3 regions of the Endozoicomonas sp. ALC013 genome follow, and region 3 is predicted to be linked to each of the others. Evidence: predicted binding sites of a transcription regulator. Region 3 holds the regulator's gene; each other region holds the start of a gene.
What was found. Region 3 encodes FNR, which switches genes on or off when oxygen is low (the NO sensors DNR and NnrR bind a similar motif). Its sites were predicted from a motif close to TTGATNTANATCAA; they were not measured.
Positions count from the first base shown of each region.

Region 1: ubiU (ubiquinone anaerobic biosynthesis protein UbiU) is a predicted target of FNR. The motif match lies at 2,034-2,047, and genes of this name have one in related genera.
Region 2: adhP (alcohol dehydrogenase AdhP) is a predicted target of FNR. The motif match lies at 2,004-2,017, and genes of this name have one in related genera.

Region 1 covers NZ_JBLYNS010000023.1:28,106-31,386, forward strand. The annotation lists gene ACO6V1_RS06890 (U32 family peptidase) at 1-840, opposite strand, end outside; gene ubiU (ubiquinone anaerobic biosynthesis protein UbiU) at 972-1,979, opposite strand; gene thpR (RNA 2',3'-cyclic phosphodiesterase) at 2,297-2,938, opposite strand; gene menE (o-succinylbenzoate--CoA ligase) at 3,062-3,281, opposite strand, start outside.
Region 2 covers NZ_JBLYNS010000046.1:3,734-7,014, forward strand. The annotation lists gene ACO6V1_RS10550 (GNAT family N-acetyltransferase) at 1-48, shown strand, start outside; gene ACO6V1_RS10555 (YkgJ family cysteine cluster protein) at 89-517, shown strand; gene adhP (alcohol dehydrogenase AdhP) at 796-1,815, opposite strand; gene lamB (maltoporin LamB) at 2,129-3,281, opposite strand, start outside.
Region 3 covers NZ_JBLYNS010000030.1:15,040-18,320, forward strand. The annotation lists gene hemN (oxygen-independent coproporphyrinogen III oxidase) at 1-599, shown strand, start outside; gene fnr (fumarate/nitrate reduction transcriptional regulator Fnr) at 1,113-1,865, shown strand; gene ACO6V1_RS08130 (adenine phosphoribosyltransferase) at 1,945-2,502, shown strand; gene ACO6V1_RS08135 (hypothetical protein) at 2,638-3,177, shown strand; gene ACO6V1_RS08140 (TraR/DksA family transcriptional regulator) at 3,223-3,281, opposite strand, start outside.

The DNA.
Region 1 (3,281 bases), on a different contig from region 3:
GCCATTACATTGTTGAATGTCCGAAGTCATGACCTTACTCCCCAACGCCATTGCCTGCGCCAGTTCATCAGCCACTTTCAGAATATCTTCCGAATGCCCGGAAAGACGCATGGCCTTCACTCCGGCACTGGCCATCACTTGCCACTGATCCAGAATATTATGACAACTGCCAGACAGTGTCTGAATACCGTTGATGGTAAACAGCGCATCACCTTCCCGGGTCGCCAGGGGAATACCTGCTGATGACTTAATACAGCTGAACTCGCAGCTGTCTTTGCTCAGCTCATGGGTTCGGGCGGTAAAACAGCGGGCCGAGTAGGCCAGTGGCAGGTAGCCATAGCTGAATACCTCGGTTTCCAGATCATCAATGCCCAGCTCTGGCAAGCGCCCCATAATCAACTTAAGGTGCTCAAAAGAGAGTTCAACCGGCAAAACCCAGCGTTTTAAACCGGTACCATGCAGAACCTGCAATGCTTCAGCACTGTACAGATTCACCGAAGGACCGGTAATAAAAGGGACGCCCGCTTTTGATAGATAGTGGACAGCGGCCATATCGTTGGCTTCTACAGTAAAGTCTCCGTTCTCACAGACCTTGCTCACCTGAGCCAGTTCAGACTCAGCTTCAATCAGCGTCAGTGTCGATAGAACGACTTCTTTGCCTTTAGACTGCAATAACCTGGCAATGGCTAACCAGTCATCCAGCTTCAGCTCACGTCTTTTCGAACAGACGACTTCTCCCAGGTAGACTCGTTCAAAGGCGGACTCGGCTACTTTCTTGTAAAACGCCATAACGTCTTGTTTAGGCCAGAAGAACAGTAGTGGGCCAAGGGTAATTTGCATAGTTTATTCCCTGTCTGCGCCGGGCGTTACCCGTAAACGCGATCTATCAGCCACAAAGCAAAGCAGGTAAAAACCTTTGTGGCTTCGTGTCTTTGTGGTTTAAATCAAAAGAAACAGCCAAGCAGCCAACATCACTGCCAGGGACGGTTATAGGCACCCAGTGTAGTCTGGCTACCTTCAGACAAACGGGAAAGGCCAGCCATCCAGCGTTCATTGGTGGTAAAACGATCCGGATTGGCCTGGTAATGGTCCAGCGCTTCCCGCCAGATTCTCACCACTTCGGCAACATAGGCGGGGCTTCGCTGGCGGCCCTCAATTTTCACCGCACTGATGCCAGACTGATACAGCTGAGGGATCAAATCCAGGGTATTGAGGCTGGTAGGCTCTTCAAGGGCATGACTGACCTGATCATTCACGGTAAAGCGCCCCTTGCAGAGGGTTGGATAACCGGCCTGCTCATGGTGATCAAAACGGTCGATCAACAAACCTCCCAGTCGGGTTTCCATCCCATTGGCCGTGGTCTGCCAGCGCACAGCGGATGCGGGAGAACAGGCACCGGCAGTATTGGGCGATTCCCCTGTCACATAAGAAGAGAGAATGCAGCGCCCTTCAGCCATAATACAAAGACTGCCAAAGGCAAATACTTCCAGTTCCACCGGGCTTTTCTGAGCCAGTCGCTCAACCTGTTTTAACGACAGCACCCTGGGCAGTACTGCGCGCTTGATACCAAAATGATCATGATAAAAAGACAGGCTGGCCTGGTTAGTGGCTGAAGCCTGAACGGAAAGATGAAGATTAAGATCGGGGTATCGCTTGCTGGCATAGTCCAGCACACTGATATCAGCAGCAATCAGGGCATCGACACCGAAGTCGGCACACATATCCACTGCTTTTTTCCAGCGGTGCCAGTTGGTCGGCTGGGCATAGGTGTTTACCGCAACAAAAAGCCGCACCTTTTTTCCACGGGGATTTTTATCAACGTAGTCCAGTGCCTTCATGGCCCGCTGATCAGAAAAATTCAGACCGGCAAAATGCCGGGCATTGGTTTCATCACGAAAGCCGATGTATACGGCATCAGCACCATTATCGACAGCGGCTTTCAGGGAAGGAAGGTTACCGGCAGGACACACCAATTCCATAGAGAATTATCCAGTAGTTTTTGCGCAGCATAGCACGCTGAACAAAAAACCGACTTGATACTTATCAAGAAATAGCCAGAAAAACAAGTATCAACACCTAGCACATGGTTTCAATGAGTTTGGCGGGTTGTCATGCCTCCGAACTCCGTTCGTCCTGAGCTTGTCGAAGGGCGGAAACTCAGGACTCTGAGATCGTGCCAAGCACCCTTCGTCCGTGCATCCTGAGCGGAGCCGAAGGGCGCTCAGGGTGAACGGAGATTGTATACGTCAAACTCATTGAAGCCATGTACCAGGCAACCATCTACTCATCAGTGTTTTCATGCGCTAATAGCAAGAGGCAACAACGGAAAAGCATGGAGAGATTTATATCGCGTTCCCATTGCAGTGTTCTCACTTTCCAGTAATACCACCTCACCCACCGTCACCCGGAAGCTGGGAAGGTTAAAATACTGACTATGGGTGACATACCTTGGTCGTTTAAACCGCCCCAGGGTTACGTGGGGGCGAAAATTCCGGGTTTCAGCACTGAAGCCTGACTGCACTGCTGCCTGCTCACAGATATCAGCAAGCCGTTTTAACTCCTGTCCTGAATGCATCTCCAGGGCCAGCACCCGGGGGTTTCGGCCATTTGGAAAGAAACGAAAACAACCGGTCATACTGTCAAAGGTATGGTAGTCCGCCAGATCATTTTCAAGATTGCTGATTAACTGCTGTAACTGTCGGGGGGAGCTATTGCCCAGGAATTTAAGGGTAATGTGCTGCTGCTGGGGAGCTACCCAGCGCAAGTCGTGATCATGTCCTTCACCGGCTCGATGAATGGCTTTCTTATGCAGCGTTGCAGCAAGTTCAAGAGGAAGTTTTACAGCAAGAAAAGCCCTGACCGGTGAATTATGGGGCAGCGTCTCATCAAAAGAGGCCGGGATGCTGGAAGCGTTGTAGCTAATAGGGTTATTTTTCATATTATTCTAACTTCAACGTCTGACTGCTAAATTCAAACCAATTGCACCCTGCAATTTGGTTTGGCTAAGTTTGTTGAACCTAGTCTAGTACATTGTTGGCAGAAATCTGCCTGTATCGTCGTATTATTCCAAAAGTGCCTGAAAAAAGCGGCGATTAATCTTGATCCCTGATTCCGCTACCTGCTCAGGAAATAAACGAATATGTACCGGCACTTTGAATTTAGCTATCTTGCCTGCCAGCCTCTCTTTTGTAAATGGTTCATTCAGGGTACCGTCCACCGTCTGAACATAAGCCACAGGGCGCTGGCCATATTCAGGATCCGTCATGGCAACGACCACCGCC
Region 2 (3,281 bases), on a different contig from region 3:
CGCATGTTTCTGCCCATGAAAACAGTAGCCCGGCTTTTTAGTTCGTAGCCAATTACAATAACAGGACTTATTACTTATCGTGTCAGATATGGTTAACCGGATCGAAACCAGGGACATCACTGCCAGCAACAAGTGTGATCAGTGTACTGCCCTTTGTTGCTCTTACATTACCCAGGAACTGGACACTCCCCGCAGTATGCACGCGTTTGATGTGTTGCTCTGGCAGGTGGCCCATAAGGGCGTGCATATTTTCAAGGATGGCAATGGCTGGTACCTGCTCTGTCAGACCCGGTGTGAATTCCTGTTGCCGGATAATCGCTGTGGTATCTATGAACGACGCCCCATTATCTGCCGGGAACACAGTAATGAAGCCTGTGAGAAGGACGCTCCCATTAATGATGGCTGCGAACTCTATTTTCAGACCTACGACGAACTGGATGCCTATTGTCGTACACGTTTCAAAAACTGGGACAAGCGGCTGGAGAAGTATGAAGTAGAGCGGGCAAAACGACAGTAGTAGACCATTTTGCCCAGGCTAGGGTTATGGCATAAGGGTTATGGCATAAGGCAGATGAAAAAGCGTTTTTGGGAACCACAGAGGGCTAGTACATGGTTTCAATGAGTTTGACGGGTTGTCGTGCCTCCGCACTTCGTTCGTCCTGAGCCTGTCGAAGGGCGGAAACTCCAGACTCTGATAGATCGTGCCAAGCACCCTTCGACTCCGCTCAGGGTGAACGGAGATTGTACACGTTAAACTCATTGAAACCATGTTAGAGCACTAAGTAATTGAATAAATTACTGGGCCAGTTCCATAACAACACGCCCGGCAATATCACCTTTCTCCATTTCGTCAAAAATCGCGTTGATCTCTTCAAGGGTTCGTTTCTGGATAATCGCCTTTACTTTACCCTGGGCAGCAAACTCCAGGCATTCCTGTAAATCCTTGCGGGTACCTACGATGGAACCAACAACAGAAACGCCGTTGATTACCGTATCGAATATAGGAATGGGCATATCCTCCGGGGGGAGTCCAACCAGTACACAGGTTCCTCCCCTGCGCACGGAGCGATAAGCACTGTCAAAGCCCGCTTTGGAGACCGCCGTACAGACAGTCGCGTGAACACCGTTACCCAGCAGCGACTGAATTTTTTCTTCCGGCTGCTCCCGGATAAAGTCGATAAAGTGAGTGGCTCCCAAGTCCAGGGATAACGCTTTCTTTTCCGCCCCGGTATCCACCGCAATCACATTAAGACCCATGGCTACGGCATACTGAACGGCCAGGTGACCAAGCCCGCCCACACCGACAACGGAAACCCAGTCGCCAGGTTTGGTACGGCTGACTTTCAGGGCCTTATACGTGGTAACCCCGGCACAGAACAGGGGGGCGGCATCGACAAAACTGATGTTGTCGGGCACTTTGACCACATAGTCGGCAGCTGCCAGGCAGTATTCGGCATAGCCGCCATCGATGGAATAACCGGCATTGTGCTGGGCAAGGCAGAGTGTTTCTTTGCCTTCCAGACAGTACTCGCAGTAGCCACAGGCGGAATAGAGCCAGGGAATACCCACACGGTCGCCCGGTTTGATATGAGTGATCTGGTCACCAACTTCGGTGACCGTTCCCACACCTTCATGGCCGGGCACCAGCGGCAGTTTTGGTTTAACCGGCCAGTCTCCATGGCAGGCATGAAGATCGGTATGACAGACACCACAGGCATGGATTTTTACCAGTGCATCCCGTGGGCCTGGCTTGGGTAGCGGCAGATCTTCGATGGTAAGCTGATCTTTGAAATGATGAACGACGGCTGCCTTCATGATGGGTTACCTTGTTGTTCCGGATTGATACCCGTTTGGTTTTCTTGTTGCGGGTAGTGTGGAGTTACGCGGTTTTGTGTTTACGGTTGGGATTGGTATGCGTTCCCAGGGAGGAGAGGGTGTTGCGGAAGGCCTTAAAAAGCAGGAAACCACAAAGGCACAAAGACACAAAGTTTTTCTGGGCTTACCTGAGCTATGTCAGTCAAATTAAAGAGGCTTTCCTTTGTGCCTTCGTGTCTTTGTGGTTCAAGGCTTTTATATCTTTTGCAACACCCTTAGGACCGTGGGGGCGAGGGGGAACCAATCTAATGGATTAGAACCAGATTTCCATCTGGGCTCCGTAGGTCCAGCCGTCGGATTTGCTGCCATAGGCCTTCACGATTTGCTGGGGTGAGGTGAAGGTATCGAAGTATTCGAGGCCTAATGCACTGCAAGTTTCTGGAGACTCACTGCAGGGTTTTTGGACACCCGTGTCAGGACTCGAGGATGAGCTAAACTGCTTATAGCCTTCTGCTTTATCCCACTTTGCATAAGTTGCAAAAACTCGAATTTGGGGCCTTACCCAGTTTCCGAACTGAGGATGAAACTGTTGAGCTAACGTAAATTTCCAGAGATTGCTTTTGAACGTGTTACTACTAAATAAATTCTTCTTCTGACTGCCTGATTCATCAACTTTTGCTTCGAAATTCGAGTGGGCATTTTTTACATGATCGTATCCGAGCTCAATAGTGGTACTGGTTAGATCATTCCAGTTCCACGATGGACGAATACCGGCAGTGACCCAAGTAGACTTTTGACCATTTTGCGGATAGAACGATTTATCGTATTTTACCTCGGTGACACCGACAACGTACATCATATCCAGTTTTGGCATCAAAGTTACCGCGCCGTGATCCATAATGCGCCAAAGCTTATTGCCCTTAAACCAGTCGGTGGTTTGCAGATACATTCCAGCTGTCCCTGCACCAGGACCTGTCATTGCATCGGTAGCGTACTGGACAATAAACTTATTAAATCCCTCCAAGACATCCCAAGTCAACTCGCCAGTGAACATCCAGCCATTCTTGTCAAAAAAACTTTTTGAGTAAGTTTCTGCTGGGTTGGTAAAGGTGTTGCCGTCAGGGAATTTATCAATAAGTAACTTATCAGGAGGGCTTCCGATACCATAATCTAATCCGACTTCCAGCTTCAGGTGATCCATCAATGGGATATCGTTCCACCGGATATCAATAATGTTGGTAGTGATGGCCTCGGTCAGATAACCCATACCACCAGAGGCTCCAACGCTGCCATTATTCCACTGGTTGTACATTACCCCATTCTGATTTCTCACCCACGCTAAACCTAGCTTACCCATCCCCACATCAATATTCTCAATACCAACACCGGGACCAGACAAATTCCAGTAGTAGTAATCAATTATGTGAATATCATGACGATTATAAAAACGTTTGCCGACCCACAAC
Region 3 (3,281 bases):
CGCCGGAAGTGAAGCTGGACATTCTGCATCAGGCCACGGAAAAACTGCTGGATCAGGGCTACATCTACATCGGTATGGATCACTTTGCCCTGCCAGACGATGAACTGGCCATTGCCCGGGAAGAAGGCACGCTGCACCGGAATTTCCAGGGTTATACCACCCATGGTCATTGCGACCTGATCGGCATGGGCGTGTCTGCCATCAGCCAGGTAGGCGACACTTATATCCAGAACAGCACCGATGAAGCCCGGTACTGTGCAATGATCAATGAACAGCAGTTGCCAGTGGTTCGCGGCCTGAAGATGACCGCTGATGACAAAGTCCGCCAGGCAGTGATTACCCAGCTGATCTGCCACTTCAAACTGAACTTCAGCGATATTGAACAGCGGTTTGATATTCAATTCAGGGATTACTTCCGGGATGAGCTGGCAAGGCTGGAGCCGATGAGGGCAGACGGCCTGATCAGTCTCAATAGCGATGGCTTGCTGGAAGTACTGCCAAAGGGAACACTGCTGATCCGTAACATCTGTATGCAGTTCGACCACTATCTCCATCAACCGGAGATGAAAGAGAAGACGCTCTTCTCAAAGGTTATCTGAGTAACACTCCGGAGCAATCACCAGGCTCCGGAGCCCCTCTCCCGCCAGTACCGACAACGACTGATCATCCCGCACAGAACCGAAACCTCTCTGCAGCTCACCGGTTTATCAGAAAAAAACTGAAACTGACGACGACTTGCCACCACTATCACATTGATTTACTTGAAACATAAGTGCAAAATCTGCCATGTCCGTTAAATACCACGAACGAAAATTTAATCCTGTGACATAAGACAATGTCAGATTGATTTTCAGGGATAAAGACACACAACCACCAGGAGCCATGACCATACCATGATCAGGGTCAGCCCTGAGCTTGATAGATGACACGGCAGATGAGAGCTCACCGGAACCACCGCAGTTTATGACGCATTGCTGAAGCAGCACCAAACCCCTACCCTGGGTCTGCCCGGTTGCGTACATACCTGATTTACACTCCGGTAACACTTTTCATACACTTGGTTTTCCATAAACAGTGTCGAATTTCGCCAAATACGACTTTGAGGCCTCTCAATGACGTCAAAGCCCAACGTCCGACAGCCGAGCCATGTGGCCTGCAGAGACTGCAGCCTCAGCTCACTGTGCCTGCCACTGGCACTGAGCATTAAGGATATCGATCAGCTGGATCACATTATCAAGCGTGGGCGTCCTTTGAAAAAAGGCGAACACCTGTTTCTGGAAGGTGACCCCTTTACCAGTGTCTTTGCTGTTCGCTCAGGGGCTCTCAAAACCTACACAGCGACCAATGAAGGTGAGGAACAAATCACCGGATTTTACCTGCCCAGCGAAATTCTTGGCCTGAGCGGTATGGATACGGATACCTATCCGGTGTCGGCCCAGGCGATGGAAACCACCATGATCTGCGAGATTCCTTTTGAGCAACTGGAAACCCTTTCCGATCAATTCCCGGAATTGCGCCGACATCTGATGCGCCTGATGAGCAAGCGTATCCGTGAAGACCAGCAAATGATGATGCTGCTGTCCAAGAAAAACGCCGATGAACGTATTGCCACCTTCCTGATTAACCTGGCCAGCCGTTTTCGTCGCCGGGGTTTTTCTTCCCAGTCGTTCCGTCTGTCCATGTCGAGAAATGAGATGGGGAACTACCTGGGTCTGGCGGTAGAAACGGTTAGTCGTGTATTTACCCGATTCCAGAAAAACGGCCTGATCTCCGCCGTGGGCAAGGAAATCGAAATTCGCAACTCGGTTGAACTCTGTGCCCTGGCCGGGGGAAAAACACTGGAACCGATTGCTACCAACGCCTGACTTTATCCTCTAAAGAAGCTACCCTTTGAGGTGGCTTCTTCCTTTTTATCCATTGACTGACAGCGGCATGCTCCCTCCCATGCATACAAACGAATGTTCATCCGTTCAGGAATATCTGCGAACGCAAATCAGAACCATCGCGGACTGGCCCCATGAAGGCATCCTGTTTCGGGATATCACCACACTGTTTGAAAACCCGGAAGCCTGGCGTAAGGCCGTGGATGTCATGGTTCAGCGTTATGAGAACCAGACTTTTGATCGCATTGGCGCGCTTGATGCCCGCGGTTTCCTGCTTGGCTCGACACTGTCCTATATCATGAACAAGCCGCTGGCACTGTTTCGCAAGAAAGGCAAACTGCCAGGCAAAACCCTCAGTGTCGAGTATGACCTTGAATATGGCAAAGCCGTACTGGAAATGCATGAAGACACCATTAAGGCCGGTGAAAAAATTCTGTTAGTGGATGACCTTATCGCCACCGGAGGCACACTGCTGGCTGGGGATCAGTTGATTCGACAAGCAGGAGCCAGCACACTGGAAGCTGCAGCTATCATCAATCTGCCAGACCTCAAGGGCGCTGACAGACTCAATGCGGCGGGCATTCCAACCTATGCCCTGTGCAATTTTGCCGGTGAGTAAAACCACCCTCAGTTCAGAATTTCAGGGATGATACGATATGTCTCTTAGATCCAGGGTTAATGTCTGGATCTGAGAGCCCCTCCCGCAGTTACAGGACGCACAGACCGGGATCTACCCGGGAAAAGGACTTTGCAAATGGGAATATGCGCCAAGGAACTAAGGCACTATGTTGTTCGCCCCGCACTCAAGCATCTGGGTATGTGGAGCCCTACTGCTGAGAACCTGCTGCTTGGTACCGCAGCCAGAGAGTCCGGGCTTGGTTTTCATCTGAAACAGGCCAATCACCAGGCACTCGGTATCTATCAGATTTCTCCTCGCATGCACCGCAATATCTGGGACCTGTTTCTGGCACCAAACGCTGACTTATCCAGCAAAGTTCGGGGACTGGCCAGCCAGCGGGAGTTTCTTTCCCACCCCCATCATGAACTGGCGACCAACCTGGTTTACGCCACCGCCATTGCCTGGCTTATCTATCACCGCTGCGGTATTCAGATCGAAGATATTGATAAAGAAGACATCACTGCCATGGCCAGATTATGGCAAAAGCACTTCCACAGCAGAAACCCCGGAACACTCCAGAGCTTCTGCGAAAGCTATCAAAAGATGATTATTGAATCAGGCTGCTCCACAGAGGAGTCAACGTACTTTAACCAGGCTGCAGCCAAACCGGCATAACAGGATTCAGCCTGCCTGCTCCCTTATCGCCTTGATGATGCTCCCCTACAACCCCTTGGCCTCAGCACATTGAACACAAAGGTCAGCATAAGGCATAACCTCAA